DNA from 2 places in the Actinoplanes sp. URMC 104 genome. Region 2 is predicted to be linked to the other one. Evidence: riboswitches for the same ligand, from Rfam matches in the RefSeq annotation. Region 2 holds a riboswitch; the other holds the start of a gene.
The links. Region 2 has a riboswitch for thiamine pyrophosphate ahead of ACSNN8_RS38320 (ECF transporter S component). Riboswitches for the same ligand answer to the same signal wherever they lie in the genome.
Positions count from the first base shown of each region.

Region 1: it holds a riboswitch for thiamine pyrophosphate, as region 2 does, so the genes downstream of both, ACSNN8_RS17010 (thiamine phosphate synthase) here and ACSNN8_RS38320 (ECF transporter S component) in region 2, are expected to answer to the same signal.

Region 1 is NZ_JBPQTO010000004.1:669,366-673,766, reverse strand. It holds gene ACSNN8_RS17025 (thiazole synthase) at 1-403, opposite strand, end outside; gene thiS (sulfur carrier protein ThiS) at 400-603, opposite strand; gene thiO (glycine oxidase ThiO) at 603-1,607, opposite strand; partial or broken gene ACSNN8_RS17010 (thiamine phosphate synthase) at 1,751-2,323, opposite strand; TPP riboswitch at 2,317-2,428, opposite strand; gene ACSNN8_RS17005 (ABC-F family ATP-binding cassette domain-containing protein) at 2,462-4,108, opposite strand; gene ACSNN8_RS17000 (class I SAM-dependent methyltransferase) at 4,142-4,401, opposite strand, start outside.
Region 2 is NZ_JBPQTO010000011.1:2,682,416-2,686,816, forward strand. It holds gene ACSNN8_RS38305 (hypothetical protein) at 1-431, shown strand, start outside; gene ACSNN8_RS38310 (DUF6328 family protein) at 397-948, opposite strand; gene ACSNN8_RS38315 (alpha/beta fold hydrolase) at 980-1,801, opposite strand; TPP riboswitch at 1,860-1,961, shown strand; gene ACSNN8_RS38320 (ECF transporter S component) at 2,032-2,604, shown strand; gene ACSNN8_RS38325 (ABC transporter ATP-binding protein) at 2,623-4,095, shown strand; gene ACSNN8_RS38330 (energy-coupling factor transporter transmembrane component T family protein) at 4,092-4,401, shown strand, end outside.

The DNA of each region.
Region 1 (4,401 bases), on a different contig from region 2:
GGCGGGCCAGGATCGGGTCGTCGCTGGTGTACGGCAGCACGGTGAACCCGTCGCCGACCAGCGTCTCGGCGGCGCGCAGCAGCTCCACGCCGTCGGGCAGCAGGGTCCGCTCGTCGCCGATCACCTCGAGCTTGACCAGGTCGGTCTCGAACGCGTCCCGGGCCAGGTGCGCGGTCTTCACCGCGTCCCCGGCCGTGTAGCAGCCGGCCGTGTTGGGCAGCACCCGGACGCCGAGCCGGTCGAGCATCGGCAGCAGGCCGGGCCCGGCCGCGTCGACCCGGCGCAGCGCCACCGTGACGAGGTCGGTCTCCGAAGCGACGATCGCCTCCTCCAGCGCCGCCAGGCTGTTCGCGCCGCCGGTTCCCAGGATCAGCCGCGACTTCGCCAGGAAGCTCATCGTCATCCTCCCTGCGCCGCGGTCAGCACCTCGACCGAGTCGCCGTCGCCCAGCCGCGTCAGCCCCCACGTCGAGCGCGGCACCACCTCGCCGTTGACCGCCACCGCGACTCCGCGCCGGGCGTCGGTGATCGTGTCGACGAGGGCCTGCACCGAGAGCTGGTCGGAGGAGAAGGACCGGGAGTTGCCGTTCACCGTCAGGCGCATCAGAACCTCCGGGGTGAGAAGTCGGCGAGCGCGGGGTCCGCCTCGCCGGTGAGCACCAGGCCGGCGACCAGGTCGGCGGTGACCGGCGCCAGCAGGATGCCGTTGCGGAAGTGCCCGGCGGCCACGACCACGCGGTCGTCGAGCCGGCCGAGCAGCGGCGCGTTGTCCGGCGTGCCGGGCCGGTGCCCGACCGTGGTCTCGGCCAGTTCGAGCTCGGCGAGCCCCGGGACCAGGTCGATCGCCGCACGCAGCAGGTCGGCGACGCCGCCCGCGGTGACCAGCCGGTCGGTGCGCTCCTCCTGGGTGGCGCCGACCACCACCTCGCCGTCCGCGCGCGGCACCACGTAGACCTCGCGCCCGTCGACCGCCGCGTCGAGCACGTGCCGCAGCAGCCCCGGTTCGCCGCGCAGCCGCAGCACCTGGCCCTTCACCGGCCGCACCGGCAGCCCCGTCAGCGCCGCCGTCCCGCATCCGGCCGCCACCACGACCGTGCGGGCATCCACGTCGGACAGTGACTCGACGCGCTTGGGCACGATCCGGTCGCTCAGCCGTTCCCGCAGCGCGCCCACCACCCGGCGCGGGTCCACCTGGCGTTCCCGTGGGGCGAAGACCCCGGCCCGTACGCGGGGGGACAGCGCGGGTTCGAGCGCGCGCAACTCCGAGGGTCGCAGAAGGGGCAGCTGCTGCCGGGCCCAGACCCGCCGCCGCTCGGCCACGTCGTCGGCGGTCGTCGCCAGGCTCAGCGTGCCGGTGTCGTCATAGCCGACCTCGACGCCCAGCTCCGCGGCGAACCCCGGCCACAGCTCGGCCGAGCGTTCCATCAGCCGGATCAGCGCCGGGTCCTCGTGCTCCGACTCGCCGCCCGGCGCCAGCATGCCGGCCGCCACCTGCCAGGCGCCCTCGTCCCCGCCGTCCAGCACCGTCACGTCAGCCCCGCGCTGCACGAGCCGTAGCGCGACGGACAGCCCGATGATCCCGCCCCCGACGATCGCGACGTCGCTCATGCCGCGTCCCCGCCGCGAGCAGCCCCGCCCACATCGCCCACCGCGAGACCGCCGCGGGCAGCCCAGCCCGCATCGTCCGCCCGGAGACCGTCGCCGGCAGCACCGCCGCCAAAGCCCCCCGCAGCAGAGCCGGGCCGCGAGCCCAGCGCCCGGAGGAAAGCCACGGTCGCGCCGGCCGGATCGGCTGCGACAGCCGAGATCGCCGCGACCCCGTGACACGAGAGCTGCCCCACCCGCTCGGGCGTGATCCCCGCAATCGCGATCACGGGCGTCCCCGGCACCGCCTCGGTCACCGCCGCGACCCCCGCCGGCCCGATCGGCGGCGGCAGCCCGGCCTTGGTGCTGGTCGCGAACGCCGGCCCCACCCCCAGGTAGGTGGCCCCGTCCGCCACCGCGGCCCGCGCGTCGGCGGGGTTGCGGCAGGTGGCGCCGAGCACGGCGGCCGGCCCCAACGCACGCCGCGCGGCCGCCACCGGCAGGTCGTCGGCTCCCACGTGGACGCCGTCGGCGCCGGCCGCGAGCGCCACCCCGACCCGGTCGTCGACCAGGCAGAGCGCCCCGGCCGGCCGGCACAGCTCGAGCGCGGCGGTCGTCAGCGCGTACGCCTCGCGGTCGTTGGTCTTGACCCGCACCTGGACGGCGACGGGCCCGTGCCCGAGCACGCCCCGGACGACGTCGAGCGAGTCGGTGACGATGTGCAAACGCGGCAACAACAACGCGAGCTCCTCCCTGCGCCGGCATGATCCGGATCAGGTTCGACGGTCGGGGGCCGCGTCAGCCCCCCTCTCAGCCCGGTGCACCGGACTCCCGTGGGGTTGTTGTCTCGGACCATAACCCGGCCCGCCGCGAAATGGCTAGCGCACGTCCCAGACCGGTTCCGGGGTCTCGATCACCTCGTTGTCGCCCCGGAACAGCACGAAGCGGTCGAACGACCGGGTGAACCAGCGGTCGTGGGTGACCGCGATCACCGTGCCCTCGAACTGCCGCAACCCCTCCTCCAGCGCCTCCGCGGAGGCGAGGTCGAGGTTGTCGGTGGGCTCGTCGAGCAGCAGCACGGTGGCGCCCGACAGCTCCAGCAGCAGCACCAGGAACCGCGCCTGCTGACCGCCCGAGAGCGTGCCGAACTTCTGGTCGCCCTGCGCCGCCAGCTCATACCGGTTGAGGGCCTTCATGGCGCCGGCGCGGTCCATCCCGGACCGGTGGTCGTCGCCACGCCACAGGATTTCGACGAGCGTGCGGTCCTGGAGCTCGGGGCGGTCGTGCGTCTGCGAGAAGTGACCCGGGCGCACCCGCGCGCCCAGCCGCGCCACACCGCTGTGCGCCACGTGCGCCAGCGGCGCGCCGTCGACCGGCTTGTTCTCCGCCTCGGGGTCGGTGCCGCCGGCCGCCAGCAGCCGCAGGAAGTGCGACTTGCCGGTGCCGTTCGCGCCGAGCACCGCGACCCGGTCGCCGTACCAGATCTCGAGGTCGAACGGGAACGTCAGGTCCTCGAGCTCGAGCTGCTCGCAGATCACCGCCCGCTTGGCGGTGCGCCCGCCGCGCAGGTTCATCCGCAGCGACTGCTCCTTGGGCGGCAGTGGCGGCGGGCCGGCCTCCTCGAACTTGCGCAGGCGGGTCTGCGCGGCCTGATAGCGCGAGGCCATGCCGTCGTTGAAGGTCGCCTTCTGCTTGAGCGACAGCACCAGATCCTTGAGCTTCTGGTGCTCCTCCTCCCAGCGGCGGTGGTTCTCCTCCATCCGGTCGTGGCGGTGCACGCGCGCCTCGTGCCACGACGCGAAGCCGCCCGGATGCGTCCAGGCGCTGCCGCCCTCGACCGCCACCACCCGGTCGGCGGTCTGGGCCAGCAGCTCGCGGTCGTGCGAGACGTACAGCACGGATTTCGGCGAGTCGCGCAGCCGCGACTCGAGCCAGCGCTTGCCGGGCACGTCGAGGAAGTTGTCGGGCTCGTCGAGCAGCAGCACCTCGTCGTCGCCGCGCAGCAGCAGGTCCAGGGCGAACCTCTTCTGCTGACCGCCCGAGAGCGTCCGCACCGGACGGTGCCGCACCTCGTCCCACGTCTTGCCGAGGATCGCCACGGCCACGGTGTCGAACAGCACCTCGGCGTCGTATCCGCCGGCCTCGCCCCAGTGCGCCAGGGCGTTCGCGTACGCCAGCTGGCTGCGCTCGGTGTCGTCGAGCCCGGCGGCGGCCTTCGCGAGCCGCTCACCCGCGGCGGCGAGCTCGGGCTTCACCAGCGACAGAGCCAGATCCTCCAGCGTACGGTCGTCGCCGATCATGCCGATGAACTGGCGCATCACCCCGAGCCCGCCGGAGCGCGCGATCGTGCCCTCCTGCAGGGCGAGGTCGCCCGCCACCATGCGTAGCAGCGTCGTCTTGCCCGCGCCGTTCGGACCGACCAGCGCGACCTTGGCGCCCTCGCCCACCCGGAACGCGACGTCGGCGAACAGCCGGCGCCCGTCGGGCAGCACGAATCCGGCCCCGGCGACATCCACGTAACCCATGGCCGACATCATCGCTGGCCACCGGCCCCGGCGTCAGTCTGTTTTTCCCGCCACCCGCAGCACGCGGAAGCCCTTCTGGCTGGCGATACGCTCGACCTGCCAGCCCCGTTCGACCAGCCAGGCGTGAAGCGAATCACCGCCCAGATGCCGATTGATCACCAGCCACGCGACCCCGCCCGGCGCCAGCCGCGGCAACCAGCGCTCCATCAGCGCGCGCAGCTCCGCCTTGCCCACGTGGGTGGGCGGGTTGCTCCAGATCTGGTCGAAGCTCACGTCGTCCGGCACCTCGCCGG
Region 2 (4,401 bases):
TCTCCGACGCGGGCACCAAGGTCGGCGGCGTGCCGCTGGTCGGCGACGAGCTGGTCAAGCCGTTCGAGGGTGCCGCCTCGGCGGCCCGGTCGCTCGCCGAGGCGGGCCGCCAGCAGCAGGACGTCGTGGACACACTGGCCGTGGTCGTCGCCCTGGTGGCCGTGGCCGTGCCGCTGTCCCTCGTGCTCCTCGGCTGGCTCCCGCGGCGGTTGCGGTGGATGCGCCGGGCGGCGGCTGCCTCGGCCGTACGCGACCAGCCCGCCGGGCGTGACCTGCTGGCGCTGCGCGCGCTGGCGAGCCAGCCGCTGACCCGCCTGGCGACGCTCGGGCCGGACATCGCGCAGAGCTGGCGCGACGGCGACCCGGCCGCGGTCGACGCGCTGGCCGAGCTGGAGCTCAGGCGTCTCGGCCTGCGGGCTCGGAGGCGATGACCTCGCCGCTGCTGGACTCCTCGTCCTCCTCCTCGGCGTCCTCGTCGATCCAGTTCTTGCGGAAGAACGGGATGGTCGCCCAGAACGTGAGGAAGAACAGCGCGGCGATCGCGGTCAGCACGAACGCGATCGGCCGGTCGAGGATGAAGTCGGTGACCAGCAGCACGCTGCTCACCATCGAGACCAGCAGGAACGCCAGGCCGCCGGTCGCCATGCGGTGGGCGTAGCGCACCAGCTCAGGCTTGCGTCCCTGGCGGAACAGCGCCCGGTGGAACGCGACCGGCGCGATGATCATGGCGGTGGCGGCGGCCGCGGCGAGCAGCGCCACCACGTACGTGTCCTTCTGGAAGTTGGTGACCTTGGGGAAGCCGTTGCTGAAGGGCAGCGTCAGCAGGAACGCGAACAGGATCTGGATGCCGGTCTGCGCGACGCGCAGCTCCTGCAGCAGATCGGCGAAGTTGCGGTCCCAGCGCTGCTTCTCGGTCTCGTGCTTGATGCGGGATTTCTCGGCCACCATGACGCTGGCGTATCCCCTGCGGAGACGGAAATCAAACTAGGCCGATACGGGAGAGGGCGGCGTCGGCGAGCGCGGTGGCCGCCTGCTCCGGCACCCAGTGGCTGACGCCCTTCATGGCGACCAGCTGGTAGTCGGCGTCGACCCAGTCCCGCGTGCGCAGCGCCGCGGTGAGCGTCACCACGCCGTCGCGGTCGCTCCAGACGTAGGTGGTCGGCACCCGGACGATGCCCGGTCCGCCCGGTGCGCCGCCCTGCACCGCGCGGTACCAGTTCAGGCCGCCGGTGAGCCGGCCCGGGTCGTCGCGCATCGACTCGACGTACTTGTCGCCGCGCTGCCCGATCGGCTTGAGCATCGCCCGCAGCATCGCGCCGTCGCGGGCGAGCAGCAGGCGCTCGGCGACCGGCGACTGGAAGACCTTGAAGTACGACATCCGCGCGCGCTGGGTGGCCCGCACGCGCAGCGCCAGGCCCAGCGCCTTGGGATGCGGCACCGAGACGGCGGTCAGCGTGCGCACCCGGTCCGGATGGCCCGAGGCCAGCCACCAGCCGACGATCGCGCCCCAGTCGTGGCCGATCACATGGGCGGACTCGAGCCCGAGCGCGTCCAGCACGGCGACGGCGTCGGCGGTGGGCTCGTGCAGGCGGTAGGCGCTCACCTCGGACGGGCGCGCGCCGGGCGAGGTGCCGCGCTGGTCGAGGGCGTACGTCCGCAGGCCGCGCTCGTGCAGCTTGGGCGCCAGCAGGTCGAACTCGCGGTGGTCCTGGGGGAAGCCGTGCAGCAGCAGCACCGGGGCGCCGTCGGACGGGCCCCCCTCGTACACGTCGAAGGTCAGCCCGCGTGCCTTGATCTCCATGTGATCACTCCCTCGCTGTCCCTCGACCCGCACCGGTGTTAGTTTCATCGAAACACAGCACATCCGACAGGGGAGCGCACAGCGCTGAGAGTGCGGGCGACCGCAGACCCTCGCACCTGATCTGGGTAATGCCAGCGCAGGAAGTTCGGTCTTTCTCCAGCCGCGTCGTGTCCGGGCCGCACCCGGGCGTGGCGTGCGTCTCCTCCCGGTGCCCACTGGGAGGTTCAGTCATGAACAACCGCTGGCGGACGATCGACATCGTCATCGCCTCCGTCGTCGCCGTGGCCTTCGGCGTGATCTTCTGGGCCTGGGGCCTGCTCTACAACGGCCCCGCGGACGCCATCCCGCTGCCCGGACGGGCCGTGCTCTACGGCGTCTGGCTGGTGCCGGCCGTGCTCGGCGCGCTCATCGTGCGCAAGCCCGGTGCCGCGTTCTACACCCTCTCGCTCGCGTCGCTGGTCTCGGTGGCGATCGGCGTGAGCTGGGGCTGGACGATCGCGGTGCAGGGGCCGCTCGAGGCGCTCGGCGCGGAGGTCGTGTTCGCCGCGTTCGCGTACAAGATCTACCGCCTGCCGGTGGCGCTGCTCGCGGGCGCCATGGCCGGGGTGGTGGCCGCGGTCTACGACGTGTTCGTCTGGTACCCCGACACCTCGTGGGCCACGTTCCGCCTCCCGTACGTGCTGATCACCGCCGCGTCGTCGCTGGTCATCGCGGGTCTGGGCAGCGTGCTGCTGACCCGCGCGCTGGCGCAGACCGGCGTGCTGGACCGCTTCCCGGCGGGCCGCTCGCGCGCCCTCGTCTGATTTGGTTCGATTCCAGGTATGAGTGAGGTCGTCCTCCGCGGCTTCGGCTGGCGGCACGCGGGCCGCCGCGCGTGGGCCGTGCGCGACGTCGACCTGCGCATCGGGCACGGCGAGCGGGTGCTCCTGCTCGGTCCCTCCGGGGCCGGCAAGAGCACCCTGCTCGCGGCGCTGGCCGGGCTGCTCGCCGAGGACTCGGGCGAGTCGGCCGGCACCATCGAGATCGACGGGCTCGACCCGCGCAAGGCGCGGGAGCAGGTGGGCATCGTCTTCCAGGACCCGCAGACCCAGCTCGTGATGGCGCGCAGCGGCGACGACGTGGCGTTCGGGCTGGAGAACCGCGGGGTCCCGCAGGCGCAGATCTGGCCGTGGGTCAGCGATGCGCTCGACCGGGTGGGCTTCCCCTATCCGATCACCCGCTCGACCGCGGCGCTCTCCGGCGGCGAGGCGCAGCGGCTGGCGCTGGCCGGGGTGCTGGCCCTGCGACCGGGTCTGCTGCTGCTCGACGAGCCCACCGCCAACCTCGACCCGGCCGGCGCGGCGCTGGTCCGCGACGCCCTGCGGCGTTCCCGCTCCCGCTACCCCGTCTACTTCGACCAGCGGACCTCCTCCGACGACCCGACGATGATCCTGGTGGAGCACCGGGTGGCCGAGGCCCTGCCGCTGGTCGACCGCGTGGTCGTGCTCGAGCCGGGCGGGGGGATCAGGGCCGACGGGGCGCCCGACGTCGTGTTCGCCGCCTACGGCGACCGGCTGGCCGAGGAGGGCGTCTGGGTTCCCGGCTTCACGGTGCCGCCGCTCAAGGCGGTCACGGCAACGGCTTCCGAGCTCGTACGGGCTCAGGACGTCACTGTCACCGGACGGCTCGCGCCCGTCTCGCTCGGCGTCGGGGAGGGCGAGGTGCTCGCCGTGACCGGTCCCAACGGCGCCGGGAAGTCGACGCTCGCGCTGGTGCTCGGCGGCCTGCTGGCCCCCACCGGCGGCGCCGTGCGCGGCTTCGGCGACGCGCGGCCCCCGCACCGCTGGCGGGCCGCCACCCTGACCGGCCGCATCGGCTCGGTCTTCCAGAACCCGGAACACCAGTTCGTCACGTCCCGGGTGGCCGACGAGCTGGCGGTCGGCCCGCGCCGCCTGGGCCGGTCGGCGTCCGAGGTGGACCGGATCGTGTCCGGGCTGCTCGAACGGCTGCGCCTGGACCGGCTGGCGGCCGCGAACCCGTACACGCTCTCGGGTGGCGAGGCCCGCCGGCTGAGCGTGGCCACCGCGCTCGCCACCGCGCCCCGGCTGCTCGTGCTCGACGAGCCCACGTTCGGCCAGGACCGGCGCACCTGGATCGAGCTGGTCAGCCTGCTCGCCACCCTGCGCGACGACGGCCACGGCATCGTCGCCGTCACCCACGACGACGACTTCGTGCAGGCCCTCGCCGACCGGACCCACCCGCTGGGCGCCGCCCGCCTGCAGGATCCCCTCCCCCACCGGCGGCCGCGCCCATGACGCTCGCCCTGCAGCCGGTCGCGGACCCGTCGGCGCCGCTCGCCCGCCGCAACCCGGTGGCCAAGCTCGCCGCCGCGATGCTGTTCTCGCTGCCGCTGATCGCCACGCTCGACCCGCTCACGCCCGCCATCGCGCTGGTGATCGAGCTGGCTCTGGTGCCGCTGTTCGGCGTGCGCTTCGCGACGCTGGCCCGCCGCGCCTGGCCGGTGCTGGTCGCCTCGCTGGGCCTGCTGGTCACGATGGTGCTGTTCTCCGCGAACCGCACCGGCACGCTGCTGCTCGACCTGGGCCCGTTCGACGTCACCA